3 regions of the Bacillus sp. N6 genome follow, and region 1 is predicted to be linked to each of the others. Evidence: riboswitches for the same ligand, from Rfam matches in the RefSeq annotation. Region 1 holds a riboswitch; each other region holds the start of a gene.
The links. A riboswitch is a leader RNA that binds a small molecule or an ion and turns the genes downstream of it on or off. The one in region 1 is predicted to bind lysine.
Positions count from the first base shown of each region.

Region 1 (10,206 bases):
AAACAAAAAAAAGCATACCGCCGCTTGACGATATGCACAGGAATGCATAAAAAGCGTACGTTACGATATACGCAACGTACGCTTTTTATAAGACAAAGATGCCCTATATATCCGCACGGGTTGCGTAATGATATAAATGTTTTCTGCCATTTAACAGAGCTAAGCTCATTACATTTACGATTACAATCATTACGCACACCCCCTTCATTTATTTTCCATTTATAATCTTACAACTTTATTGAGTATTCTGTCAATTGTTTTTTTACACATAAAGTAAAATGCACGAAAATGCAAATGGTTCATGACATAATAAACCAGTTTGAAATAAAAGAATGTTCTGTAAGAAAGGGCATACAAAATAAAAAAAGAATAAGAAATCGTTTTCACAAACATTTCATTTGAAAAATGTTATCAAACCCCCTACAATCACCTTATACTCACTCTTACAAGTTGCTATTTTAGGAGGACTAATCATGACAACTAGCAATACGTACAAATTTTATTTAGACGGAGAATGGAGAGAAAGCTCTTCAGGAGAAACAATCGAAATTCCATCTCCATACTTACACGAAGTAATTGGACAAGTACAAGCAATTACTCGCGGAGAAGTAGATGAAGCAATTGCATCTGCAAAAGAAGCTCAAAAATCATGGGCTGAAGCTTCCCTACAAGATCGCGCAAAATACTTATATAAATGGGCTGATGAGCTCGTAAATATGCAGGATGAAATTGCCGATATCATTATGAAAGAAGTCGGTAAAGGCTATAAAGATGCGAAGAAAGAAGTTGTTCGTACAGCTGACTTCATTCGTTACACGATCGAAGAAGCTTTACATATGCACGGAGAAAGCATGATGGGCGATAGCTTCCCTGGCGGAACGAAATCGAAACTTGCGATCATCCAACGCGCACCACTTGGTGTTGTATTAGCAATCGCACCATTTAACTACCCAGTAAACTTATCTGCTGCAAAACTTGCACCAGCATTAATTATGGGTAACGCTGTTATTTTCAAACCAGCAACTCAAGGTGCAATTAGTGGTATTAAAATGGTTGAAGCACTTCACAAAGCTGGCCTTCCAAAAGGTCTTGTAAACGTAGCTACAGGACGCGGTTCTGTAATTGGTGACTACTTAGTAGAACACGAAGGCATCAATATGGTATCGTTCACAGGTGGTACAAACACAGGTAAACATTTAGCGAAAAAAGCTTCAATGATTCCACTTGTATTAGAACTTGGTGGTAAAGATCCTGGTATCGTTCGTGAAGATGCTGACTTACAAGATGCTGCAAACCATATCGTAAGCGGTGCATTCTCTTACTCTGGTCAACGTTGTACAGCTATTAAACGTGTACTTGTACACGAAAACGTAGCGGACGAGCTTGTTAGCTTATTAAAAGCGCAAGTAGCTGAACTATCAGTTGGATCTCCAGAACAAGACAGCACAATCGTTCCATTAATCGACGACAAGTCTGCTGACTTCGTTCAAGGCTTAGTTGACGATGCTGTTGAAAAAGGTGCTACAATCGTTATCGGTAACAAACGTGAGCGTAACTTAATTTACCCAACATTAATCGACCACGTAACAGAAGAAATGAAAGTTGCTTGGGAAGAGCCATTTGGCCCAATCCTTCCAATCATCCGTGTTTCTTCAGACGAGCAAGCAATTGAAATTGCTAACAAATCAGAGTTCGGTCTGCAAGCAAGTGTCTTCACAAAAGACATTAACAAAGCATTTGCAATTGCTAACAAAATCGAAACTGGTTCTGTTCAAATTAACGGACGTACAGAGCGCGGCCCTGACCACTTCCCATTCATCGGTGTAAAAGGTTCAGGTATGGGCGCACAAGGTATTCGTAAGAGCCTTGAGTCTATGACACGTGAAAAAGTAACTGTATTAAACTTAGTTTAATCTTATAAAAAGAAGCTGATCTATAAATAGATCAGCTTCTTTTCTATATAAATACTTCCAAAAACGGAGTATTTCGTTCTACTTCTGATTTGGTTTTCCAAATCGAACTAAAACATGCCATAATAATTTTAATTCCTGAAGCACTTCTTCATAAGTGCCACGATCACTCCAAGATAATGGATTGCGCTTCAAATCCACTACAGCAGAGCCAATTATATTTGCATCGATACAATGATTCCTTGCAATGCGTCTTGCTAAAGATGGCATTTTTGAACCTCTAAAATCCATCGGAACTTCGTCTACCATAAGTACAAAACCGATGTGCCAATACAAATCAATAGCATACTTCAGGCAAATTTCTTCTAAAACTCTTCCTACAACCGTACCCTTAAATGAAGGATCTGCAACAAGCACCTCTACGTCTTCTTTAAGAGAAATCTCTCCATGAATCTGCGCTTCAATATAATGATTAAGATTACGGGCTGGCTCTTTGCTTACTAAATCTATAAACGGCCTTTTCAGATTAGCCAATAAATGATTAATTATTATTGTTGGAGTCAAATTTCCTTCACCAATTGCAAAATCTCTTACGAATGCCTCTTCCAAAAGAGCAGCTAAAATCATATCAAACTCCTCATAAGTCCCCTTTTCTTTCGGATCTTGATGTGAATCTAAATATGTATATGTAGAGCGCGAAGAAACTTTTGGAGATAAGAGAAAATAACAGGATCCAAAACGCGGAGCCGGCCCATCTGGATGTAACATCAAATTTAGCGCTCCGTATTTTGGACGTTGATCATTCGTTACGCCTTCTAATTGATATGCCCCTCCAAATATTCTCTTTTCCCAAAGGTCACGTTCACCACCAGGGTAAGCAGATACGCTTCCATTAGATAGCAACGTTTCAAATTGACTTTTATATACTCCTTGTTCAAACAATGCTTCAGCAACACTTTTCATACTCGAATCTAGTCTGTCTGGATGAAAGTGTAAAGCGATCCTTGCATGAGATTTTAAATTAGCGACAGCTTCTTCAAATATTTCATCTGTAATATTACACATGTTAAGTATATGATTAATTGTTGCTTTAGCCCCACGTTTTTCGTTCTCTGCATATTTTGAAATATACTCTAAAGCAAATAATTGAGATCTTGATAATTCCATAATCAAACCTCTCCTTTAATTAAAATGACCTTAATCATTTCAATTAAAAGCTTATTCTTTCCTTCTTATGAAACGAACCTGATTTATTTAAAAAAGTAATTTACTAAATCTTAATTATGCATACACGCATTTTTCATAGGCAAATGTACACATTCTACAGAAATTTGATATCCTAGCCATCGCTCAGCAATATGTTCAAATGATAAAACAGATCCCGTTGTAAAAAAGCGATGCTTCGGATTCAGATTGTCAGACAAAATTCCTTTGTGCTGTAAAATCGTACTTAACTCTATCGCTGTTTCTTCTGCAGAACTAATAATCGTTACAGCCTCTCCTAGTTCCTTTTTAATATAGGACTCTAAAAGTGGATAATGCGTACATCCAAGAATTAACGTATCTATATCTTCTTTCGTTAATGGAAGTAAAGCTTGTTTCACTTGCTGCGTGACATATGCTATATCTTCTAATCGATTTTCTACAACTGTAGCTAAAGTCGGACACGCATGACTATGCACTTCCAAATATGTATCAAGCTCATGTAATGCTTTTTCATACATATTGGATTTTATCGTACCTACAGTTCCAATTATTCCGATTTTCTCTTTCTTTGTTACTTTAATTGCCGCTCTTGCTCCTGGATGTATAACGCCAATAACTGGAATGGAAAGTGCTTCTTGCAGCGCAGTCAATGCAGCAGCTGCAGCAGTATTACATGCTACGACTAGCGCTTTTAATGGAAACTGTTTGAGGAACTCAACCATTTCAAATACGAAAGATTGCACCTCCTCTACACTTCTTGGCCCATACGGGCAACGCTTATTATCACCAATATAATAAATGCTTTCTTTAGGCAATTGTCTTATAATTTCGCTCGCAACTGTTAATCCCCCAACTCCCGAATCTAACACACCTATTACTGAATGTTTATGACATACAGACATTTATTTCATCCCCTTTTCAATCATCTAGCGCCAATAACATGTATTATATTACGAAAATTCAAATATCACATAACAATCCCTCTTACTTTTAATCACAAACTCTTCTCTATAATCTGATTATTACTATATCCATTGACGTATAAAAATACATTTGTTACTCTTAAAGACGTTAATTTAATATTTAAATCCTCATTCGTATCTCGGTGAGGTAGAGGTTGCAATCATTAAGAGTATCATTTCAGGAGATGTAGTGGCATTGATGAAGGAATGAGAAAGGAATGGTTGCCGAAGTAAGTCGTGTCCACCATGCACGCTTGCTGGGTCTGCATTTAATAAGTGCAGAACTGTCACAAACGTTTCGTTTGTGGAGAGCTATCGAGAGGTATGTCGTGGGTTTCTTATAAGATAGAAAGCATGTAGCGGCAGATTACGTGCTTTTTTTGTTTTGTTTGGGACTTCTCTTCTCTACTAAGAAGACATACATATCTCCTCGCTTGACTTGGTTATACTAACTTTGGAGGTATTTTCTATGCAACAAAAAAAATGGGGCTTTTGGGTACTAACAGCTTTCGTTGTCGGTAACATGGTTGGCGCTGGTATTTTCATGGTGCCAAGTACGTTGGCACAAACAGCAAGCCCACTCGGTGTCACTTTAGCTTGGTTAACTACAGGGTTTGGTGTTTTAATGCTAGCTCTTGTTTTCGGTAATTTAGCAATTCGTCGTCCTGATTTAACGACAGGACCACAAAGTCATGCATATGCTTTATTCTCAACACCAAAAAAGAAAAAAATGGCTGGCTTCAGTATGGTATGGGGATATTGGGTTGCAAACTGGGCAAGTAACGTTGCCATCATTACATCATTTGCGGGATATTTATCACTCTTCTTCCCAATTATGAAAGATACGCGACTACTATTTTCAATCGGTTCTTTTAACATAGAAGTCGGAAAACTAATTACATTTACGATTTGTTCCATCTTACTTTGGGGAACTCATATTATATTAACAAATGGTGTAAGCGGAGCTGGAAAACTAAACTTCTTAGCAACAACAACAAAAGTAACTGGATTCCTTTTATTCATCGTCGTTACGTTATTTGCATTCGAAGCTTCTAAATTTGGACAATGGTACACACCGATGATTGATAAATCAGGTGCATCACACGGTCTTCTTTCACAAGTAAATTTAGCTGCTCTTACAACGCTTTGGGCGTTTATCGGAATTGAATCAGCCGTTCTTTTATCAAACCGTGCTGTTTCTCCAAAAACGGTAAAACGTGCAACAGTTGCGGGATTACTTATTACAGTTGCAATTTACTTAGGAATTACAATTTTAACAATGGGTGTACTTCACGTTGATAAATTACAAGCTTCTGAACGTCCATTAGCAGATGCATTAAACGCTGCAATGGGTCATGGCGGCGGGAAACTGATGGCATTACTTGCTCTTACTTCCCTGTTCGGTTCTATCTTAGGCTGGATTTTATTAAGCTCAGAAGTACCTTATCAAGCAGCAAAAGAAGGTTTCTTCCCTTCCTTCTTCACGAAAACAAATAAAAAAGGAAGTCCAATTTACTCATTACGATTAACAAACATTATGTCGCAAGTATTCCTATTCTCAACATTATCAGGAACCATTGCGGAAGCTTATACATTCGTTATTACCGTATCGACACTGGCCTACCTCATTCCATATCTCGTTTCACCAATCTTCCAGTTAAAACTAGTCGCAACTGGTGAAACATATAAAAATGAAATGCGGGCAAGAATTACAGATGGCATAGTCGCAGTTATCGCACTTTGCTACGCACTATGGGTTATTAAAACCGGCGCATCCGATATAAAAACGTTCCTTCTCGGAATTGGTTTATTCGTAATTGGATTTGCTTTCTATCCATTAATGAATCGTGATCAGAAAAAAAATAACGAAAAGAAAAACGGGCAAGTTGCATAACGCAATTTGCTCGTTTTTTCTTTTGTAAAACATATATAATAGAACAAAGAGGTGAAAAACATGTCAATCGAATCGCTATGGAGCAGTCGCTTCCAACAACATATTCAAAATATCATTACATACTTTGCACGTATGATTAACGGTTTACTATATAGCTTTATCTTTATTTCATGCGTTGGTGCATATTATTATGCTCAGTTTCTAAAAGCATCTCCTTCTAAAGGAATATCTTTAATAATTATAACGATTGTACTTACATTCATTATAACGAGATGCTCTATCCGTACATTTATTCAAAAACCTGATGCTGTCTATTTACTAGCACTAGAAGAGAAATTAACATCTTATTTCAAAAAATCTCTTCTATACAATTACATCATTCAGCTTTTCCCATTGTTATTTACGTTCCTTATTCTCGTTCCACTTGCTATGCAATCATTGCAATTAACTGTACCTTTTTTGTGTACAATCTTTATCGTATTAATGATTACGAAAGCTTGGAACATGTACATACATTGGATGTGGCGTGATAGTCACGACAAAAACATATGGCTGATCATCCGTATTACTTGTAATGCCTTAATCATTTACATGCTGTTTTATTCCGCAAATGTTCTCATATTAGGCGGATTACTCTTACTACTTGCTTTCCTACTTCTATATACGAAAAAACAGCCTACAAAACGAATACCGTGGGATTACATAATCGAGCAAGAAGAAAAAATGAACGTTCGTTTTTATCAATTCGCTAGCATCTTCACTGATGTTCCGCAACTGAACAAACAAGTAAATAAAAGAAAATGGCTTACAAATTGGATTGAACCTTTATTACATAAAAAAAGAGCAACTTTCTTCTATTTACATACATTAGCATTTTTACGCGGGAATGATTATTTCGGTATATATATTCGCTTAGGATTGATCGGTGCTTTCGCCTTATATTTCATACCAAATATATACGTAAAAGGCGCTATCGCTTACATCGTTCTATATATGATTTCTATGCAGCTCCGTTCACTGTGGAAATATTTTTCGGGAAATATTATTGTAGCATTGTATCCAATCCATACTGAAGAAAGGATGAAGCAATTTCTTAGCTTAATCTTTATATTGCTAAGCATTCAACTCATTGTATTTTCGAGTGTTATACTCATTGCTACAGGTCAATTTTTACATAGCCTTATCATTATGATTGTCGGGTTACTCTGGATCAAATTTATTATTGTACCAAAAACGAAGCAACGCGTTTCTTCGTTTTAACGAAAAGAAATATCTTAAAAGCCAAGGAGCAAATAAATTATCTCCTTGGCTTTTTATTTTGCTTCCTCAAACAAGAATCACTGAAACAACCGATATTTTATGATTTTTACATACAAAAACGATAATACATGTTTACGTCCTAATAAAAAGGGTATTTATTAAATTAACAGGGCAAAGAAAGTGGAGGGAATGAAAAAATATGAATTCAAGTTTCACTTTATAAAAGGCATTGCTCAAGGATGATTCTGGAACCGACAATATAATGTAAGGAGCTGAATGCAATGAGTAAAAAAATTGCTATTTTAATAACGGATTATTTCGAGGACACAGAATACACAGAGCCGGTAGCAGCTTTTAATCAAAAGGAATATGAATTAACAACCATTGAAATGGAAAAAGGGAAAACAGTACACGGTAAGCAAGGAAAAAGTGAAGTCGTAATTGATAAAAGTATTGATGATGTTTCTCCGGAGAACTTTGATGCCCTCTTCATACCAGGTGGATTTTCCCCTGATATACTCCGTGCAGATGAGCGTTTTGTACGCTTTAGTAAAGCATTTATGGATGCGGACAAACCCGTTTTCGCTATTTGTCACGGACCTCAGCTACTCATCACTGCACAAACACTTGAAGGACGTGATGTAACTGGATATAAATCTATTGAAGTCGATTTAAAAAACGCTGGCGGAAACTTTCACGACAAACAAGTAGTCATATGCCAAAATCAGTTAGTCACAAGTAGACAACCAGAAGATATACCGGCGTTTATTGAAGAATCGTTGCGTATATTAGGATAAATACTTTGGTTAACTAACCTCCTTTTATTTACATGAAAATAATTAATCAGTGGGGTTTTATTCATCCCCACTGATTATTAGCCCTCACCAACTGGTCGTTTACAGGCAATCCGACCACCACAAATAGCAGGATAAATAAAAAGAGGGGAACCCAAAAGTTCAGTTTTAATAATCTTTTGGATTCCTCTCTTTTCTCGCCCAAAAATTCCTTATCACTTTTCATAGGCAGTTCTCATATAGTGAAAATGACTATATAATTCCTATCCATAAGTTAAATAATGATTTCACACATACAAATAAAAAAAGATGGGAGCTCTATTATGAACAACAATCCACCTTCTCCTACCCAAGACAACTCTGAAGACAATAGCCGTGAAATTTCACTACAAACATTGCGGGTCATTGGACTTATCGTCCTCATTAGTGGTTATATCCTCGTCGCTCTCTCAGAAGTAGGTGAACTAAAAGTCTTATTAACAAACCCGAATGCCAATCCTGATTTAGCTGAAGTTGATCCGTTTTAGAGGCTATATAAAAAGCGAGTCCCAGTATAACTGGTTCGCTTTTATATAGTTTCATCCAATTTGAGAAACATTTCTCTCATCCTCATACTTCTCTTTCCCTATTGCCTTCATAAATAATAAAATACTGCTCATACCAACGAGAAAGTACAGAGCACTCATGCCCCAAGATGCAATAAATGAACCTAGCATAACACCTAATGCCCCGTTCATTTTTGCCACTTGAAAGACCATTCCGTTAATCGCCATATAAGAACCTCTTGCCTCATTTGGCACCATATCTGCCATAATAGATTGACGCACTGGCACATACATCATCTCGCCTACCGTTTGGAAAAGCCCTGCAATTAATAAAATCCATAAACTATTGCTCGCTCCAAGTATTGTAAATCCAATTGTATAAATGAATAAACCTACATATAAGATTTTCAAATCATTGAAGCTTTTCAGCATTTTAATAAGAAGTGCTGAACATAACACAACTAAAATTGTATTCTCCGCTGATATCCAGCTCAGCATTCGAATACCCGTTAAATCAAACGTAAAGCCATTACTGAAGAAAAATTGTACTGTTTCAAATTCCTTCTGCAAACGTACCCCTAAATAATTATTAATTTGAAACTCTAACGATAATGTACATATACTCGCTGCACAAAAAATTAAAAACGCTCTATCTTTCATTACGACTTTATAACTATCTGCCATATCTTTTAATACATTTTTCTTCTCTACTGTTTTTCTCGCCACATACACCTCTTCCATATATACAGCCATCACATATAAAGTCATAATGGCAACAAGTGTTAATACGATAAACAATTGTAGTCTATAGTTTTCAAATAGTAATCCACCAAATATCGCTCCAATCGCAATGGATAAATTAATAGCCCAGTAATTAATGCTGTACATCACTTTTCGATTCTCAGGTGTACTCACATCAATTAACATCGCCTCTGTCGCAGGATTCATAAGTCCAGATCCTAAACTATTCACTAACATAAAGATAAATGTTAACCACGGTGAATCTACATAATCCGAATTCGCAACTCCCATACAAGCAATGGAAATGACTTGTATACTTTGACCGATAATCATAACCTTTTTACGCCCAAGCCGGTCTCCAACATATCCACCGTATAAACCAATTACTAATGAAGCTATGACATTAATAAGTAGTAACGCACCAGCAATCGCACTACCTAACTTTATTGAAAAATAAATCGCCATAAATGGAAAAATCATCGTGGACACAGTACGTGTTAAAAACGAAGTTATAATTCTAATTTTTATATTTCGATGCATACTCCAAAATCCCATTGTTTCCCCCTCCTTATGCTTACTTATTTTACTTTGAAAAAAAGGAAGAAAAAGGTTAGAATATTCTAAAGAGTTTCCCCTTTTATGATAGAAGGAAGTGTATATATGAAAATTATGGACTATTACATTAGACTAAGACTACATGCACAGGATCAACAGCATATACGAAATAGCTTACAAGAATTAGCGGATGTTTTATATTGCAGTACGAAAAACGTAAAGATTTTATTAAAGAAAATGAGCGAGGAGCAATTAATTAGCTGGACTCCAGGGCGAGGACGCGGAAATAAAACAGAAATTCTATTTATACATAATTTCGTAGAAGCGATTGAATGCTAT
Region 1 is NZ_CM127843.1:842,709-852,914, reverse strand. It holds gene gapN (NADP-dependent glyceraldehyde-3-phosphate dehydrogenase) at 474-1,913, shown strand; gene ACUXVC_RS04400 (DUF3626 domain-containing protein) at 1,992-3,077, opposite strand; gene racE (glutamate racemase) at 3,188-4,018, opposite strand; lysine riboswitch at 4,220-4,401, shown strand; gene ACUXVC_RS04390 (amino acid permease) at 4,548-5,972, shown strand; gene ACUXVC_RS04385 (ABC transporter permease) at 6,033-7,232, shown strand; gene ACUXVC_RS04380 (type 1 glutamine amidotransferase domain-containing protein) at 7,514-8,029, shown strand; gene ACUXVC_RS04375 (hypothetical protein) at 8,091-8,252, opposite strand; gene ACUXVC_RS04370 (hypothetical protein) at 8,350-8,553, shown strand; gene ACUXVC_RS04365 (MDR family MFS transporter) at 8,605-9,867, opposite strand; gene ACUXVC_RS04360 (SgrR family transcriptional regulator) at 9,952-10,206, shown strand, end outside.

Region 2 (10,206 bases), 2.1 Mb from region 1:
TCCTTCTACGTAGCCCCTTACATCTTCTTCTAAATATACATATTCCAACACTTGTTCTGCCACACTGTACAATTGTTCTTCCGATAACAACGGTTCTCTTTCATGAACAGATAAAATAAGTGGTGGAATTAATACGGAGAATGCACGTTTAAATACAGAGTCTGTTCCCTTTTCACCAATTTTATAAAATAAATAATCAGGACTAATTGCTTGTAACATTAATCCTCTTAACTCTTTTTGTCTAAATACATCATTTGTAATCCATGTGTGAAGCGTACTATAAATTAAATCATCACGTAATTCAGCATCAGGTGATCCGATATAATCTAGCATCCATTGCGCATATGGATATGCATCTACGTCTTCTGGTACAGCATAATTGTTATTTTTAATTTGTAGTAGTTCTTCTTTTAGTTCGAGTACTTCATTCATTATATTTCTTGTCCCCTTTTTGCGTTTTTTATTGTCTTATCCCCTTTTATTTGCTTCATAAAATTAATTTAATTATAACAATAAACAAAAGGCTATACATATATTTCTGATTATGTATTACGCTCTTTCATGAAATATAACTTCTGGATTTCCTAAATCACTATTCTTAAATATAACATTCGCACACTCTTTTGGATTATGCTCATCTATATACATCTTACAGGCCGCATGATATCTGTTCAAAAACATCTTCTCTGCTTCTTCATAACTTCCAAAAGCTTCAGTTTCCCGCTTCGCACCACGTTTTCTCGCAATCTCAAAATTTGTATCTACAAAGATTTTGTAATCAAATAAATACGCAACGTCTTTTTTCAATAGAAACGTTCCATCTACTATTAATATCATATTTTGCGTGGCCAATAGCGGCTCATTATGTACAGACATATCCGTTATTAAGTTATGAGAAATCGTTTCATACTGTAAAGTCCCGTTAGGTCCTAAAGGCATTAATAATCTTTCTTTGAAAGCTGTATAATCGTGTGCATCTTCATAATACCCTCTTGCAGATTCTTTTCCTTTTGCATAGCGAATCACTCTTGGATTATGAAAATCATCAATGCTTGCGCGTGTTACTGGTAATCCTCGTTTTTTTATTTCTTCCGCTAATTCGTTTGCAAATGTTGTTTTTCCTGATGCTGTAATACCACTTACTCCAACTCTTGTTGGATAGGTTAAGTTTAGCTTTACAATATGATCTGCAATTTCTTTGATTCGTTGTTTTCGGTTCATGATATCTCCCTTTATAATTAGTTTACATAATATAATTATAAGTAACAATCCATGTCACTATTTGACGGTAAATTGATATCCTTTGTCGAATCGTTGATATATTTTAAGTTATGATAGATATATTTGAAAAATTGTTGATATATTATTAGCTTACTTCCCCTTAAACCCCCGATATAAGGCCGTCCGTAACTCTTGCTTATACTCTTCAATTTCTGGCATTTCGAGTTCTTCTGCTAATCTGATAGCTAATTCAATATCATACGGTACTCGTACAAGTTGAATAGAAAAGCTCGCCGCTTCTTTTTCATTATATGTTCCTTCAAATATTAAATAGGAAGCTTGCGTTATTTCAAGTGGGTTTCCTACGCTACCGGCATTACATAACGTTTTCCCTCTGAAATTTTGAACGAACGCTTGGTGAACGTCACCGTAACAAACGACATCTGGTTTTCTTTCCCCTTCTATATTTTCAGTCAAATCACTATTTTCGAACATACTAATACGCTCTTCTCTTGAAGCGTGTGGTTGAATTCTTTCATATAAACTTCTCGGTGAGGCGTGGAACATACGAATGAGTTTGCCGCTCATAAAAAATTCGATTGAAAATGGTAAACTTCTTAAATAGTCGTTTTGTTCTTCTGATAATTGTTTTTGATGCCATTTTAATGCTTCAAATTCAGTCGGCTTTGTAATAAAATCATCCCAGTTTCCCATTACGACTACTTCACATTCTTTACGAATGATTTCAATTGCTTCACTGGAATGAGGTCCTTTTCCTACTAAATCTCCAAGACAAATAATGCGCTCGATTCCTCTTAATTTAATATCATTTAACACGGATTCTAATGCTTGAATATTACCGTGAATATCTGAAATTACTGCTATTTTATCCATATAAATTACTCCTTTATTTATTAAATTCACTTGATTGATACCATTTTGGAATATAAGATGAAAAATGATTATGATCTTCTAAAATTCCATTTAATCTTTCCTTCATATCATCTAATAAATATGGTGTGCTTCGGTTTGTCCATACGATATCAGCCGGGAATATCATTGCTGCATATAATGAGTACAGTTTCCAAAAATGTAGATCAGGTTCTCCTCCGCAATAACCGTGAACTTGTCCAACCGCAAATGGTTTGCTTATATTCGTTGTAAATAGTGCTACTTTATAAAAATCATGAATAGGATCACCAATATCGAATCTAGCAAAATCAATGACAGCCCGAAACTCATTTTGGTCAATCATTATATTAGCCGGATGAAAATCGTCATGTAAAAATACGATGGGACGATTTTTTAATAAATCTTTATGATTTCCTACAAAATCTATCACTGTATTTAAACGAAAAAAGTCTACTTCATATTCTTTCAACGCTTCTAAGTATCTCTCATATTTACTCCATATAGACATTTCCCATGAATTACTTTTATCTTCTTTTTCAACTAAATGAATCTTTTTTAGTACTTCTCCAGCCTTTTTTCCAGCCCTATACTGCTCTTCTGTAGACAACGTTCTTAATATATCTTCACCATCTAATCCATCAATCCATTCAAAAACTTGTACACATTTATTGAATTTAGTAAGACTAATAAAATGAATTAATTTTGGCATAGGAATATGTAAAGAATCTAGCTGCTGCATATATTCATATTCTTCCTGCTTCCGTTCAAAATATGATGAATCGCATACTTTAATAAAATACGAGGCCCCACTCTCTAATTCAATTTTATATTTCTCATCGAATGAAAAGCCTTTTGAAATAACAGTCGCTTTTAACATACGAGGCCATTCTAGTTTTCTCTCTATCTCTCTAAGCATTTCTTCCACAACATTCACCTCTATTAATATATGTACAAACTACCTAGCACTTCATGCTCTCGTTTATTTCCACCTGTAAACTCTACTGCAAATGGATTTTCGCCATTCTTATTCAAATGTTCTAGCACTAGCCCTTCTTCAATCGGTTCACAAAACTGTACATGAATATCTCCAAACACTACACTTTGACACTCAGCATTCCATTTTTCATTTTTCACAACTGAGCTTGTAGATAGTCCCATTACTTCTTTCCATTTCCGCACCGTTTCTCGAACGTTTTTCACTGCATAATGGATCGTTTCAATTTGTTGTACTTTGTTTTTATGTTCCGTAATCGTTCCAATGTTACGTAGATCATTTCTTCTTTCTTCGTCCGTTTCATTCCACTGTATAAAGAAAGGTAATTTCAGTCCTTTCTCTTCTTGCTTAACAAATAACATTTTCCATTCTAAAAGCCGGCCATCTTTTCTCATGCGTTTCCCTTCAAATGGCCCTATCGTATGTAAGCCGTGCTTCTTAAAGTTAACTACTAGCTCCTCAATTGCATCTGTTCGGATTGCGATTTGTAGCATTCCTTCTCCATTTTGTAGTTTCACCACTGTTTCTTGTACTAATGGATTTTCTGCTTCTTTCGCTTTTTCTTCATGTTGAACTGCTAAAAATTCTATGTATGATAAGTCAAAATAACTTAAACTATTCCAAGTACCCCAGTTCGTATGCTCTCCGCCTAATACAGTATGAAATCCAAGTTCCTGCATTTGTTTTGCCGCTTCCTCCGGTGTACCATGAACTGTGTGAACGAGATGATCAAATCGTAACATGTCTTTCTCCCCTTTCTCTCCATCCTTTTATTGTATATTTTATTTTTCTTTCATTCAATTCAAAAACTTTAAAACCTAGTTGATTTATACGATTAATATGTATTATAATGAAACAAATTTAATTATTGCTGATTGGAAAAACCAAAGGCACTTTTCTCATACGGGAAAAGTGTCTTTTTCATTTATTATTACAGGGGGATTATTTATGCAGAAATTAATTGTCTTTGCTATTATCGGATTTTTCGCTCAATTGATCGATGGAGCACTTGGAATGGCGTATGGGGTAACGTCTACTTCACTATTATTAATGTTTGGTATTGCACCGGCTGTAGCTTCCGCGTCCGTTCATTTAGCTGAAGTGGTTACAACTGCAGCTTCTGGCGCATCTCATATCAAATTTGGAAACGTTGATAAATATACAGTTTCCAGGCTTACATTACCTGGGGCAATCGGCGCATTTGTTGGGGCATGTTTTTTAAGTAATTTGCCTGGCGATGTAATCAAACCGTACATTTCCGTATTTTTATTTACTTTAGGGGTTTATATTTTATTACGATTCATCATTCAAAAACAAATTGTCACTTCAAATAAGCGTATGTCTGCAAAACAACTTGTGCCGCTTGGTTTATTCGCTGGATTCGTTGATTCAACTGGTGGCGGTGGTTGGGGGCCGATTACGACGCCTGTTCTTCTAGCAAGAGGAAATGAAGCTAGAAAAGTTATTGGATCTGTAGATACGAGTGAATTTCCTGTTTCACTCGCTGCAACAATTGGCTTCTTCATCTCACTTGGCTGGGAACAAGTAAGCTGGGTTTGGGTATTTGCGTTAATGCTTGGCGGTATTGTCGCAGCTCCAATTGCTGCATGGTTAGTTCGTATCGTTCCAGCACATTTACTTGGGGTATTAGTTGGCGGTCTTATTATCTTTACGAATATACGTACACTGCTTACTACATTTAAAGTGGATCCAACTATTATTTCAATTTCTTACGTTGCAGTTGGTCTTGTCGTTATTATTTCTATTTTCATCGCTGTTCGAAATCATTCCAATCGTCCTAACGCATCAACCGCTGAGTATCCAAATGATCAGAAGCAAATGCTACCATAACTATAAAAAATACCGCCCAATTTAGAGCGGTATTTTTTATTTTTCTATTTTCCAATTAATCATCGTTTCTGTAGCATTTACTCTCTTCATATGTAACTTTTCTAAAACACGAATCGAACTATAATTATCTAGAAGTGTCTCTGCAATTATTGTTTCTACCTCTCCTGTTTTGAAAGCCCAATCGATTAGTTCTCTTACAGCTTCTGTTGCATAGCCCATATTCCAATATTTCTCAATAAATCCATAGCCAATTTCCACTGTTTGATTCTCGTTTGGTTTCCCTTTAAACCCAATATCACCTAAAACGCTATCATCTTCTTTCCGAAGAACATACCACGCCCCCCATGGTAATAAAGCCACATCTTGTTTTACATTCTTTACATGCCCTACAATATGCGGGCCGCTATTGTATCCTTGCTCGTTAGCGACTTGAATCCTCTCTTCTGTACACGGCACTATATAGAGCCTTTCTGTTTCTAATTTCATTTTGATTTCCCCTTTTTGCTTAAACGTTACTCTAATTATAACAAATAATATGGCTTTATTATGAATGTCGAATTATATTTTTCTGAATTTTCTTTTAATTTAGAGGGTTTTTCAATATTTTTTGCGAAACATTTGTATAACAATTTTTTCTTTGCTTATTGCTACATAATAGTAGGTTCGGGTGGAGTTTTGCAAGCGTTTCCTATACAATAACCGATATTTTTTGACTTTTCCTAACAAAATATCTTGCAATATATTCAGAAAGTCATTACAATTGCCATATATTAAAAATCTTAGCAATATATAAATCCTCATCAATCCGATGAGGTAGAGGTTGCGACTTTTAATAGTAAAACGGACGAGACACAGAGAATGTCAGCTGACTCCGTTTGAAAGGAAAAGTTGCCGAAGTTTATATTTCTTCTCTGGAAATATGAGCTGGGGCTGTCTCCGAAAGGAACAGAACTGTCACGTTTACAAAATTACCGTGTAAACGTGGGGTGCTATCTTAACGGAAGGGTATGATGGGGTGGTTATTTGTGAAACGTTCCGCCAAATTCCTTTGGCGGTTTTTTGTATTTTTCTCCCCCGCTCCTTCCTAACCTACAAGAAAAGGAGTGTTGAACATGAATAGCGCAACAAATCAATCTACCTCTAAAACGCAAACTACACAAGGACAAGGTGAATTAAAACGCGGATTAAAATCTCGTCACCTTACGATGATTTCTCTCGGTGGTACAATTGGTACCGGACTATTTCTTGCCAGCGGTGGTGTCATCCATACAGCTGGACCTGGTGGCGCATTAATTGCATACGCCGCAATTGGAATTATGGTTTATTTTTTAATGACAAGCTTAGCTGAACTTGCAGCTTACATGCCTGTTACTGGATCTTTTAGCACGTATGCAACAAAATTTGTTGATCCATCACTTGGCTTTGCACTTGGATGGAACTATTGGTATAACTGGGCAATTACGATTGCTGCTGAACTTGCAGCCGTAACATTAATTATGAAATTTTGGTTCCCAGATACCCCTTCTCTTATTTGGAGCGGATTATGTTTAGCTATTATTTTCCTTTTAAACTATTTATCTGTTAAAGGGTTTGGTGAATCTGAATATTGGTTCGCACTTATTAAAGTAGTTACGATTATTATCTTTTTAATTGTTGGTTTCATGATGATTTTTGGAATTATGGGCGGTGAAACGGTTGGATTTAAAAACTTCACTGTTGCAGATGCACCATTTAACGGCGGTATCATGGCAATTATCGGTGTGTTTATGGCAGCTGGTTTCTCATTCCAAGGTACTGAACTATTAGGAGTAGCTGCTGGTGAAACGTCTGATCCAGAACGTAATATCCCAAAAGCAATTCGTTCAATCTTTTGGCGTATTCTTTTATTCTATATCCTTGCGATTCTCGTTATCGGTTTATTAATTCCTTATACAACTGAAAGCCTTGCTGCAAGTGATGTTACAGTAAGTCCGTTTACACTTATTTTTGAAAAAGCGGGCGTTGCCTTTGCTGCTTCTGTTATGAACGCTGTTATTTTAACTGCTGTACTATCTGCTGGTAACTCTGGTATGTATGCATCAACTCGTATGCTTTGGGATTTAGCACGCCAAGGAAAAGCACCAAAGTTTCTTGGTAAATTAGATAGCCGCGGTGTACCTGTTAACGCGTTAATCGTAACGTCAATTGTTGGTAGTATTGCTTTCATTGCTTCTTTATTCGGTGATGGTGTTGTATACATTTGGTTATTAAACGCATCCGGAATGTCTGGTTTTATCGCATGGGTTGGAATTGCAATTAGTCATTACCGTTTCCGTAAAGCATATATCGCACAAGGAAAAGATTTAAATGACTTACCATATAGAGCAAAATGGTTCCCATTCGGTCCAATCTTCGCATTTACACTTTGTATCATCGTAATTTTAGGACAAAACTACGGCGCATTTATGGGTGAAGCAATTGATTGGAACGGTGTACTCGTTTCTTACATCGGTTTACCACTCTTCTTAGTACTATGGTTAGGTTATAAATTTACGAAAAAAACAAAAGTGATTCCACTTGATAAATGTGAACTAAAATAAAGTGAAACGAGCAAACAAATTTGTTTGCTCGTTTTTTGTTGCAAACCTCTTTACTTCCCTATTGCTCCTGTTTTTGCAATAATAAAGGAAATATAAATAAAGGTTGGGATATAATGAACATTCGCATTACTGATGAAGCGAAAGCAGCTATACATAGATTAGAACGTGAAGATAAAAAAATCGTTCGCATTAGAGGAACAATGACGAACTCTTGTAGTATTTTCGTTGATGTCGATTTAATTTGGGATACATATAACGCAGATGATGTTGTATATGAAGATGCAGAGCTTATCGTACAAATGGATTCATTCACGAAAGACTACACTGGTGATACGGTGAAACTTGATTATAAGACGACAGGTTTTAGTGTTACGACTCCGAGTGAGACTTTGGTTTATGGATTGTCGATTAAAAAATAAAAATTGTTTTCATTTGACCACCGAGGTGAAAAAATGGGTAAATATGTTCCGTTAAAATTTTTATTTAATGAAGAATTAGCAGAAAAAATAGCTGATTCTATTTGTAAACACGATCCTTGTTTCTCTAAAAGCATCTTTGTAGATTCTGTAGCTTGTAAAGTTGAAAATTTAGAGTTAAAACAGCGTATTGAAGTAATTGCAGATGAATTACACAATGCTTTACAAAAAGATTTTAATGCCGCAATACATATATTACTGAAAACATTAGGACCAGAAAATACAACAGAAGTAGGCACATTTACAAATGGATATATGTACATGCCTATTGCAAAATACGTTGAAAAATATGGGCTTAACGATTTTAAAATCTCGTTTAATGCAATGTATGAAATAACGAAAAGGAATACTGCTGAATATGCCATTCGGCCCTTTCTTGAAACATACCATGAAGATACACTAAACATATTACAACAGTGGATTCATGACGAAAACAGCCACATTAGGAGATTAGTTTCTGAAGGTACAAGACCAAGGCTTCCTTGGGCTAAAAAAATAGGAGCTCTAAAAGGTGATTTTAAGTACAATTTACAACTTCTTGAACCATTAATGAATGACCCTTCTAAATATGTTCAAAAATCTGTAGCCAATCATATTAACGATATTACGAAAGAAGATAAAGAACTCGTTTTTCAGTGGTTACAGCAATTACGTGATAAACAGCATCCTATTAACTCTTGGATTATAAAGCATGGGTTACGAACGGTGATTAAAAATGGTACTTTACCAAAAGATTTTTGTTTTTGAGTATATTAAATAAAAACGCTATCTTTTCCTATGATTCTAGAAAAAGAATAGCGTTTTTTTACTCGTCCAGCATTTAGTAGGTATAACTTTTTATATTTCAAAAGACTTTTCTCTCTAAAAATATTTTTCATACAAATTTTCACATTCTAAAAAATCTATAAATTTCTTATAATGTGTCACTGTTCTTTCTAAAGCAATCATTAAAACAAAAATAAAATAAATTGCTTGGATTCCATTCATATAATTAAAGAGTGATTCAAATATATATACAATACTTGCAATCATAGAACAAAACCATAAATAAAACTTCATTTTCAGCTTTTTAATTTTTTGCTTAGTTGTCTTACAATACTGGCCATGAACTCTTATAAACAAATAAATTGCTGTATGTAAAATAATAATTGAAAATTGAAAACTTCGATTGTCCTCCGAACTAAATTCAGAAAAATCTATTTCTAATGAATGTAATACTATCCAAATAGAAAATAAAGATAGCAGAAATACATATAAAAAACCAATTAATAATTCAAAAATAAAGAGCCAAGGTTTATTTATGATTGAGTAAAATGGATTTAGATATTTTATGGTTAATAAAAATTTTCTCACTAAATCAGTAATAATAATTGATGTATTAGTTATATTCATATAGAAAAGTAATGTTATTGGAACTAATAACATTATAGTGATGCCCCAAACAGTAATCTTAATGCCTGATAAAAAGAAAACAGCTCCATAAATTATAACTGAAAAAATAAAAGTTGATACTGGAACAAACATTAAAAATGTAAAAGTTCTTATTATGATTAAATCCCCTAAAAAATCTTTTATTATGGAAACGTGTATTTTTTCCTCCTTGTATTTTTTCACAGTATCAACTATTTCTTTCTCAGATAAAAGAAAACACTTCAATCTATTAAACATAAAAAAACCCCTTTATATTAAAAAGATTAAAATATATACCAAACTGTTATTAAAATTTCATAAAAATAATTGTAAATTTTGTATAAGCATTTTTTTCACTTTCAACTGTAATTAAGGCGTGATGTGCCTCTATAATAGCTTTGACAAGTGCCAATCCAATTCCGGTCGATCCGTGCTTTTTAGAACTACTTGATTTATAGAATCGTTCAAAAATATGAGGTAATTCTTCAGCTGAAATTCCCTCTCCAAAGTCTTGGATTACTAGTTCTGTATAGATTGGAGAATTTTTGGCCTGAATCATTATTTTACCACCGGGTTTAGAATGTTCGATTGCATTCTTCAACAGGTTTAACAAAGCTTCCTGCATCCATAATTTGTCGTGAATAACGACTATTTCTCTTGGTGCATTCCAATCAATCAAAATATTTTTATCACTTATCATGCTTTGCAAGCGATTTAGTACTTCCTCAGTCGTATCTACTAAATTCCCTGGCTCTTTATCAAA
Region 2 is NZ_CM127843.1:2,969,838-2,980,043, forward strand. It holds gene ACUXVC_RS15300 (DUF2785 domain-containing protein) at 1-432, opposite strand, end outside; gene ACUXVC_RS15305 (hypothetical protein) at 550-1,221, opposite strand; gene ACUXVC_RS15310 (metallophosphoesterase family protein) at 1,372-2,115, opposite strand; gene ACUXVC_RS15315 (aminoglycoside phosphotransferase family protein) at 2,129-3,058, opposite strand; gene ACUXVC_RS15320 (VOC family protein) at 3,073-3,870, opposite strand; gene ACUXVC_RS15325 (sulfite exporter TauE/SafE family protein) at 4,076-4,978, shown strand; gene ACUXVC_RS15330 (GNAT family N-acetyltransferase) at 5,015-5,464, opposite strand; lysine riboswitch at 5,785-5,978, shown strand; gene ACUXVC_RS15335 (amino acid permease) at 6,091-7,557, shown strand; gene ACUXVC_RS15340 (iron-sulfur cluster biosynthesis family protein) at 7,671-7,976, shown strand; gene ACUXVC_RS15345 (DNA alkylation repair protein) at 8,010-8,780, shown strand; gene ACUXVC_RS15350 (hypothetical protein) at 8,895-9,701, opposite strand; gene ACUXVC_RS15355 (HAMP domain-containing sensor histidine kinase) at 9,751-10,206, opposite strand, start outside.
Region 2: another riboswitch for lysine. It lies ahead of ACUXVC_RS15335 (amino acid permease); the one in region 1 lies ahead of ACUXVC_RS04390 (amino acid permease).

Region 3 (10,206 bases), 860 kb from region 1:
ATTGCTGTGCTACTTAATAGTAGTCCTATCCAATCTATTTTTGAGATAATCCGTTCTTCATTTTTTATTTGTAGCATGATGCAACATAAAACGATTCCTATTATACAAACCGGAACATTAACGAAGAACACCCATCTCCATCCTAAATTTTGCGTAATAATTCCACCTATTACTGGTCCCATAGCAGCTGACAATCCTTGTGTTACTCCTAAAATCGCAAGCGCAACATGCCTTTTAGCTAATGGCATAGCTGATACACCAATTACCATACTTGTTGGAAATAAAATCGCTGCCCCAATACTTTGTATAAAACGAGAAAAAATAAGAAAATCACCTGTATTAGCAAAAGCGCAAAGTACCGATCCACCACCAAAAATCACCAGACCAAGAATATACATCTTTGCTTTTCCAAAGATATCAGCTATCCGCCCTAACGGAATGGCAAGTACTGCAATCGTCATTGTATAAACATTTAATACCCAAGACATCTTTTCTAACGAAGTATTTACACTCGATTGTATTGCCGGTAAAGCTATATTCATAATTGTCGTATCAATCATACAAAGAAAGATACCTAGACACATTAAAAAGACAATCTTAATACCCTTTGATTGCTCCATCTTTATATACCCCTTTATTTATTGTGAACGCGTTTTTCATTCTTCTGTTTTATTGTTTTCTTTCGCCTCTAACTCTTCTAATTTTTTCTTCAAAGTCTCCACTTGTGCACTATACGATGCAATACCTACATCTAGTGAAATTTCTTCGACGAAAGTAATACCTACTCTCCACTTTTCATATTTCAATCGAAGATCTGCAATGTACGCTTCTTTTCTTTCAATTTCATCTTTAATCCATTTTTTTATTGTTACATCATCACTATAGTTACCAAAATACATTCTCATTAAAAAATCCGAACGTAAAACATCCTTCTCTACAGGTGTCTGCATGTATTGATAAAATTCTTCACGCCCCTCATCTGTAATAAAGTACATTTTCTTATTCGGTTTTCCCTCTTGCATGACAACCTCTTTTTTTATTTTCCCTTCATTCTCCAATTGTCGTAACGTTGGATAAATCATTCCAAAACTTCCATCAAAAAAATGAGTAAATACGTCTTCAAACACAATTTTAATATCGTAACCAGACAATTCCTTTTGCATTAATAAACCTAAAACAACATCTCTTCCCTTCAAAGTAAACCCCCCACATATTATATAATCAATAATCATATTAACATTGTTAATATGATTATTGATTATATACCTTATTCTGTTAATTGTAAAATGTTTCTAAATAAAAAAGCCCCATAATTTGGTTTCACCAATTCACAGGACCATTTTCTTTTTTACTCTTTAACACCTACATCTTGCAAAACTTCAATATCCTCTTTCATTTCATAATAATAAGAAGGCAATTCTATACCATGTTCTAAGAAATAATCCTCAATGAATGAAATAATGATTTTTAACGTTTTCACACGGGCATACAATTTATCGTTACTTTCAATAATATGCCACTTCGCATTTGGCTTACTTGTTTTTTCAAACATGTCTTCCATCGCTTCAACATACTCATCCCATTTTTCACGATTACGCCAATCTTCGTCTGTAATTTTCCATCTTTTCAAAGGATTTTTCTCTCTATCTTTAAATCTCTTTAACTGTTCCTCTTTACTTATATGATAGAAGAACTTCCCTATTATGTAATGGTCATCTGTTAGTAGTTTTTCAAAATCATTAATCTCATCATATGCTCTCATCCACTCTTCCTTTGTAGCAAAACCTTCAACACGCTCAACTAACACACGACCGTACCATGAGCGATCAAAAATAGTAATTTGCCCGTACTGTGGAATTTTGCGCCAGAAACGTTGCAAATAATGGTAACGTTTTTCATGAGGTGCAGGCGCTCCAATTGGATCTACTTGGAACCCACGTGGGTCAAGATGTTCCGTCACCCGCTTAATTGCCCCACCTTTACCAGCCGCATCCCATCCTTCCATAACAAGCATAACCGCGATTTTTTCTTCTTTCAAAATTTGTTGTAATGCTAATAAGCGCCTTTGATATTTTTCGAGTTTCTTGTTGTACTTAGATTTTGATTCAATTTTTTTCGTTAAATCTACTTTAGCAAGATGTACATTTTCCATAAAACAAAGCCCCCTTGTTGTATGACAATGTTATTTTAACATATTTTTGGTAATTTTTTCATATCCTAAATAGCTTTGTAGAAACATCTCTACACAGCTTCCCTCTCTAATTTCACATATACAAGCACATTTAACTACATTAAAATAAATAATTTATACGGAATTCTTAGTATATTCTTTTTATTAAAACGTAAAAATAGCCCTTTTAAAAAGGGCAGTAATCTAAGTATAGAAAAAACAAATTTATTCTTTCTTACTTCATACGTAATTATGCTAGCTATAAGAGTAGTGAATAAGATATTGATTCACTACTCACAATAACCACTTTACATTATATGGTATATTAACTCGTAAAAAGAAGATAATAACAAGTAAATCCATTAAAGAATGGGAGCTCTAAAAAAAATGAAACGAAAAATATTAACTCTCTTTACACTTATATGTTTAGCACTACCAATGCAAGCTAGTGCTTACACATTTCAGTCACTGCCGATTGCGTCAAAGTCTAAACAATGGTATGTCGAAATTGATAAATCTCATAACTCAAACAAGCAAGCAATCCAGCCAAAACAAGGTGTATTTGATACGTATAGTTTACTCGTAAAAAACATCGGTCATGATGTATCAAATGTATCTGTGGAAATACTTGATAACAATCCTACCTCTAAAGCTACCTTTAAACCTACTACACCTAATGAAAATATTTCTAAAAGTCATACAAGCTTTGACTACATGGTATTCCCATTAGACTTTAATAGTCATAATTTTAAAGTTGTGATCACTTGGGAAGAAAAGAATTTCTCTTATAACGGCCATCCGGTAAATGAAGGTAAAAAAATGAAACAAACATTTGTATTTAATGAAGAATAAGTCCTAATTCCTTTAGGGCTTATTCTTTCTTATGGATACCAATCGATACAGCACTAAAGCTACCTATGCAAACTTGGTTTAAAGAAAGATTCCCATTATTTTTTGAAACAGGCACTTTTGAAATTCAACGTGTTTGGGATAATGAGCTAAATAAACAAATTTCTATGACAATTACCCATACATAAAAAAGCTTGGAAACCCCTCCAAGCCTTTCTTACTTCTGTGCAATTTTTTCAATCTTATAATGAATATGTAAAAATTCAAGTCCAAATAGCCACATGCTATGATGAGCTGTTAACATTTTATCCTTACCCTCTGTAATGATGAAAGTCTCTGCTAACGGTAAACGGATTGTTAAGAACCGAGTATGTAAATAAATCCCCTCATCTCCCTGGCCATTTTCTCTTAACTTACTAGTAATGATTAAATCATGATTATCATTACATAGCCTCAAAATACCAGTCATATTCGAATAAGGTAAAGGCAAGGCGATATTCATATATGTCTCATCCTTATCTGTATGCTTTGAATAAAGAGCTACAAAAATAGATTCACCTGCTTCATTTTTCCTTAGCCAAGCCCTTACATTCTCTCTTCCATCTTCCTCATCCATTACACCAATGATAGAGCCATGCATCGTTTCCCACTTGTCGCCCATTCCTAAATGTATTTGTCCTACATGCTTGCTCATTTTCTCATAACAAAATGCAAATAGGCGGAACCAACGAGCCCATTTAATATTTGATTGCAACTCATACTCTGTTGTATTTTCATAAAAACGAATAATACTTAAAGGTACCTTCGTCACGTCAAATGACTCACTATGAAAATCAGTTATTTGATCAACTAAACCGTTGTATTCCTTACTGCCTACTAAATTGCCGCTATATAAAAAAGCCTCACCAATTGCCACACTTCCTCTTAATTTACTCATTGGTTTCCCATAGTATTTATAATTCGGAACACTCTTTTCGATCATCCAGCCGACAAATGCCGGTAACGCTACTCCAATTCCGTTGACAACACCGTGAATCCAAACCATTTGAGCAATTGTAATCGTCATTACATGCTTCAAATTCCCGTATGAGTATATAAGTGAGAACATAATTGTAACCATGAGTGTACTAGACGAAACGATTAAAAGAATCTTTGCACTGATAGCATTAAATTTTACTCTCCAAACGTAAAATCCATACCCATAAATCGCACATAAATATAGGAACACTGCAAAAAATTCAAATACTCTTGAGTATGTAATTCCTATTGCAACTGTCATAGGTGAAATCATGATGATAAACATAATAGCATCATATACTTTACTTCTCTTTTCTCTTTTTCTCCCTATTAAACCAGCTGATAATGGCAATAGAAACGCCGAATAATGAAAATGCGCTGCTGTGAGTAAAACAATGTCAGAGCTAAAATGCATAATTGAAAGTGTTGCTACTGAAGCAAAAAACCAAAAACCACCTAAAAACAAATAAATAAACGCACTATCTATGGCGATCTCTTCTAACGGCTTCCATCCTCTTTCTAGCAATCTACTTACACCAAATAACGCAACAATTCCTGTATATACAAACCAAACTAGCGCAAATACATTGTAATTTGTGACGAAAGCTAGCATTGCACAAATTGCTGCGATTGGATATAAAAACGATACGAATTTATAAAATAATAAATACGATTCATCTCTTTTTCTTTTATCAATAATACAAAGTGACATTGGTATAAATAATAAAACAGATAATAATATAATTGCTTCAACAGGATTTATATTCGACCACTCATATATTAGAAAAACAACATAACAAGCAAGCCCAAATATTATATTTTTCATATCGTTTATTTCCTTTCCACAAATGTTCCCTTATATGAAAAAAGCGAGCCAATTAACGGGTTTCGTACTTGTACATGAATTCGAAAACACTGTAGTGTTGCATCATAACTTTCAACAATTTTTGCTTCACCATACAAAAATTTTGGTAACGGCATTTTTCTTCCAAACATATAAAACCATTGTTTCTTTGAAGAAATATGCATTGCCCCTAACTCATCGATATGAAAATGCAGTGTAGAAACGAGTATATGTGGTTCGCCAAAATAATCTACAATTTCATTTTCGTTTCCATCCAATTGCATAACTGCGTTAAAATATCTTTTCTTATTATGAAAATAAAAAGTACGGTTCCACCTTACTAATTCTTGTCCATATTCATCTCGCTCAGCTATGTTTTGTATCGTAAATGGAATTTCCTCTCCTCGTTCCGAGAAAAACATTCGAAACTTCGATGCAATTTTTAATATAAATTTCACGAAAAAAGAGCCACCGTAAATTTCATCCATCTTTCCTTCACCTGTAAAACTATTCTCTTCTGTAATCGCATAACGCTTCTGCAATTCAGGATGAAGATTTTTATAGGTATCCCCTAATAATCGTTCATATATATTAGCCATACACTTATCCCTTTCTCGCCCTATTGCAATTTTTCGCTCTTGGTAAATCGAAACTATTTATATAACCGACAATTGATAACCCCATTAGAAGAACATTTAATGTAATCGGATTAAACGGCCCTGTAAAGCTTGCAATATTCGTAAATCCTGCCGCTAATGTTAAAACTAGTAATACAATAATATGCAGTATAAATAATTTTCGTTTTGTTATTGGCAACAGCCATACAACACCGAAAATTATTTCTAACACCCCAATTATTTTAAGTATATATACACTATTTTCATTTGAACCGATTAATACAGAAAGCATCTTTACTTCTTCTAAATGAGTAAAAAGTAGTTTTGGCACTATCCCTTGATATATCCATACAAAAGCAAATAAAAAACATACGAGCCAATACGTCATTGTTCTTCTAATTAGTAACCTAGGATGAAGCCCCTTTTCTAACCATAATTTTAAGGCATCAAAACTCCAAGCAGTCGCCCAACCTAATAACGGACGAAAAATATAGGAATCTATCACATTTCCTATACGACCAAATCTTGTATCATAATCATATTGTGTCTCAAAATGGATGTATTCTTTATTCGGCGTATACTTCCAATAACCACGTCCTATTTGAATAAGAGATAATGTATTATCCGTCCAAAATTTTAAAGAAGAAATTCTTTCACCAGTTTCTTTTCTTATTTCACCTATTGATTCCCCTTCTCCAGCTATTTCAAGCCCAAATCCAATCTTTGTTTTATACAAAAACTTCTGTGGTTCTCCTTCTTTTTTCTCTAAATACGAAATTTCAGTAAAGCGAGCATCCCACTCCGTATGTATATCTGGTTCTTGCGTATATTCCCATAATTTTCCCATCGTCGTGTTCATTTTTGTCGCAACATAAATAGGCTGTTTCCTTTTCATTCTCCCACCTCCTATGCACTATAAGTTTAATGTACATGCAATGAATTTATTTTGCTACATTTTTCACAAACTTCCTCAGAAAAAAGAAAGAATTTTTAAAATATATATAAAACACTTGATTCCCCGAAAAATTTAAATTATTATAAAACAAATGTTACCAACAACTTCATAAATCAAACACTCTCGCCTAAAACGTGAGATAGAGGTTGCGATACTTATGAGTATTCTAATGGAGACACAGAGATGTCTATGAACTTAGATGAAAGGAAGTATTGCCGAAATTGATAAGTTTCTCTGCATTTATCAATTGGGGCTGTTTTCGAATAGAAACAGAACTGTCATATGTACAGACGTGTACGTATGAAGAGCTATCTACAAAAAAGAGATATCATTTTTTATGATATTCCTTTTTTGGCGGTTTTTTTATTAGCTCCGTTTTCTGTTTCCCTTTTCCTGTAACAGCACCATCCTCACTTATTTGAGATGGTGTTTTTTGTTTGTCTTTATGGTAACTACAGGAGTATTGGGATTTATATATTTCCTAATCTATTCTTAAAAATAGACGAAAGAAGGAATTTGTAATGGAAACAATTGTTCAAAAATTTGGTGGCACTTCTGTCGGAAGCGTCGAGCGCATTCAACATGTAGCAAATTTAATTATTGAAGAATATGAACGAGGTCATAGCGTTGTCTCTGTCGTTTCAGCAATGGGAAAAAGCACGGATGAACTTGTCGCACTCGCTAACGCAATTACAGAAAATCCAAGTAAACGCGAAATGAATATGCTTCTATCGACAGGAGAGCAAGTAACTATTTCATTATTAACGATGGCACTACAAGTAAAAGGGTATAACGCGATTTCATTAACAGGATGGCAAGCTGGTATTACGACAGAATCTGTACATAGTAGTGCACGGATTACTGAAATTAATACAGATCGAATTCAGTCTTATCTTACTAAAGGCACGATTGTTATTGTAGCTGGTTTCCAAGGAGTCAGTGAAGATTTTGAAATTACAACGCTTGGACGAGGCGGTTCTGATACAACTGCTGTCGCATTAGCTGCTGCACTAAACGCAAAAAAATGTGATATTTACACAGATGTGACCGGCGTATATACGACGGATCCACGAGTTGTAAAAGATGCTTATAAATTAGATGAAATTTCTTATGACGAAATGTTAGAACTTGCAAACCTCGGTGCTGGTGTATTACACCCGCGTGCTGTTGAGTTTGCTAAAAATCATAATGTCATTTTAGAAGTTCGCTCAAGTATGGAACAAGAAAACGGAACAATTGTAAAAGGAGAATGTAACATGGAACAACAATCAATCGTTAAAGGTATTGCATTTGAGGATAACATTACACGTGTCACAATTAAAGGACTAGAACAAGGCTCGCTTTCAACAGTTTTCTCTACATTAGCAGCGGCACATATTAATGTAGATATCATCATTCAAAGTATTACAAATGAAGGAACTGTACATCTCTCTTTCTCCATTCACTCGAATGATTTAAGAGAAACTTTAAAAGTTTTGGAACAAAATCAAGAAACTCTTCACTACGAATCTGTAGAACATGAAAATCACTTAGCAAAAGTATCAATCGTAGGATCTGGCATGGTATCTAACCCTGGTGTCGCTGCAAATATGTTTACTACTTTAAAAGAAGAAGATATTCATATTAAAATGGTAAGTACATCAGAAATTAAAGTGTCTGTCGTTATTGACCGCCTTCATTTAGTAACAGGTGTTGAGGCACTGCATCAATCATTTATGGCGAAAATTGAGCCTTTAGTGCAAATGAGCTAATTTGATATGCTCAGTAACACTTATAAAAAAATCATATTAATCTACTTCCTTCCTATTAAATAAAGGCTGTTCGTTAACAAGATGCTATATGACATATAAAAAAACACCTTGTCAATTTTTCCTATACTGTGACAAGGTGCTTTTGACTGAAAGGAATTTGTGACTACTTAGTAGTATAATTATGAGGATGATTAAATAATGAACTTTTATACATAAGGAGATAAGACTATGGCAAAAAACAAATTACTACGAATGGACAATGTCAGCATCGTTGTAGAATCTCTTGATAACGCAATCTCTTTCTTCGAGGAAATTGGCTTGAACCTCGAAGGGCGAGCCAATGTCGAAGGTGAATGGGCTGGTCGCGTAACTGGACTCGGCTCTCAGTGCGTAGAGATTGCTATGATGGTCACTCCAGATGGCCACAACCGAATTGAACTTTCGCGATTTCTCACCCCTCCTACTATAGCAGATCACCGAAATGCTCCTGTAAACGCCCTCGGTTATCTACGCGTCATGTTCACCGTTCAAGATATTGACGAAATGGTATCCAGACTCACTAAGCATGGTGCAGAGCTCGTTGGTGAAGTAGTTCAGTACGAGAACTCGTATCGTCTCTGCTACATTCGTGGAGTGGAAGGAATTTTAATCGGTTTAGCGGAAGAACTCGGTAATAAATAAGCAAGTGAAGTTTTGTAAAAAGGCACTATCATTGAATAAAACGTAGACTCTTAAGCGATTTTATTATTATATTTTCAACCCCGTCCTAAATTTAGAACGGGGTTATGCTTGTTTGAGCTTTTAAAATTAAATAACTTTATTATCATTTTACATATAGATTTCAAGGATCTACCCAAATAGCTTTCATATTACAAATATCCTAAAGTCATTATAATACAATAAAAATATTCGTTATACCCTTTCCTAGGAAATATAACTAACTCTTCTCACTTTTTATCACATATATCTTTTCGCTCTTTCTCTTGAAAAAACGATTTATATTCATTCAAAATAACTTTCTTCACATTCGAATAAAAAACCATCATGAATAGTGCAACTCCTAATACAAATACTTGTATTCCTTCATAATCAATGCATGCACTCATAATTAGCAATCCAAACCCAATATAAAAACCAAAATCATTCTCTTTCTCAAAATCCTCATCTTCTTCATCAATATGTATTTTTTCTTTAATATTCTGTTTCCCTTTTATTAACTCATCAAGCGTAACATTGTACATTTCGCTTAGTAAAATTAGATTATCAATATCAGGATAACTTTTATCATTTTCCCATTTGTACACTGCTTGCCTCGTCACACCAATCTTTTTAGCAACATCCTCTTGCGAAAACCCCTTTGATTCTCGTAGTTTTTTTAGCTGCTCTCCTATGCTCATAACGTCCCCTCCTTTAACAAATTATTACATAAAAAGAGATGTAATAGAAAGAAACCATTAGTAAAATTCACTGTAAACCATTCGTTTACACAATAAAAAGAGAGGATAACTCTTTGAGCTACCCTCTCTTACTTCTATTAAAACAAATGAATGTTTTCTTTCTTGCAAGCTGCACGTAAATCGTCAGGCCATACAGAAGATTGAACTTCACCGATATGAGCTTTACGTAAGAAGTACATGCACATTCTTGATTGTCCAATGCCACCGCCGATTGTTAATGGTAGTACGTCTTCTAGTATACCTTTATGGAAATCATACTCACGTTTGAAGTCTTCACCAGTTTTCGTTAACTGCTCATCAAGCGATTTACTATCAACACGAATTCCCATTGATGATAATTCAAATGAAGATTGTAGTACTGGGTGCCAGAATAAAATGTCCCCGTTTAATTTCCAATCGTCATAATCAGCCGCGCGTCCGTCATGCTTTTCACCTGAACGAAGTGCATCACCAATTCCAATAATAAAGACTGCACCGTGTTCTTTTGCAATTGCGTGTTCACGATCTTTCGGTGTTAATTCTGGATATTTATCTTCTAGTTCTTGG
Region 3 is NZ_CM127843.1:1,702,028-1,712,233, reverse strand. It holds gene ACUXVC_RS08950 (MFS transporter) at 1-620, opposite strand, end outside; gene ACUXVC_RS08945 (PadR family transcriptional regulator) at 657-1,196, opposite strand; gene ACUXVC_RS08940 (polyphosphate kinase 2 family protein) at 1,349-2,152, opposite strand; gene ACUXVC_RS08935 (hypothetical protein) at 2,558-3,022, shown strand; partial or broken gene ACUXVC_RS08930 (DNA mismatch repair protein MutT) at 3,052-3,207, shown strand; gene ACUXVC_RS08925 (YndJ family protein) at 3,237-4,862, opposite strand; gene ACUXVC_RS08920 (DUF4166 domain-containing protein) at 4,868-5,479, opposite strand; gene ACUXVC_RS08915 (DoxX-like family protein) at 5,484-6,392, opposite strand; lysine riboswitch at 6,585-6,771, shown strand; gene ACUXVC_RS08910 (aspartate kinase) at 6,974-8,203, shown strand; gene ACUXVC_RS08905 (VOC family protein) at 8,432-8,884, shown strand; gene ACUXVC_RS08900 (helix-turn-helix domain-containing protein) at 9,151-9,600, opposite strand; gene asnA (aspartate--ammonia ligase) at 9,738-10,206, opposite strand, start outside.
Region 3: another riboswitch for lysine. It lies ahead of ACUXVC_RS08910 (aspartate kinase); the one in region 1 lies ahead of ACUXVC_RS04390 (amino acid permease).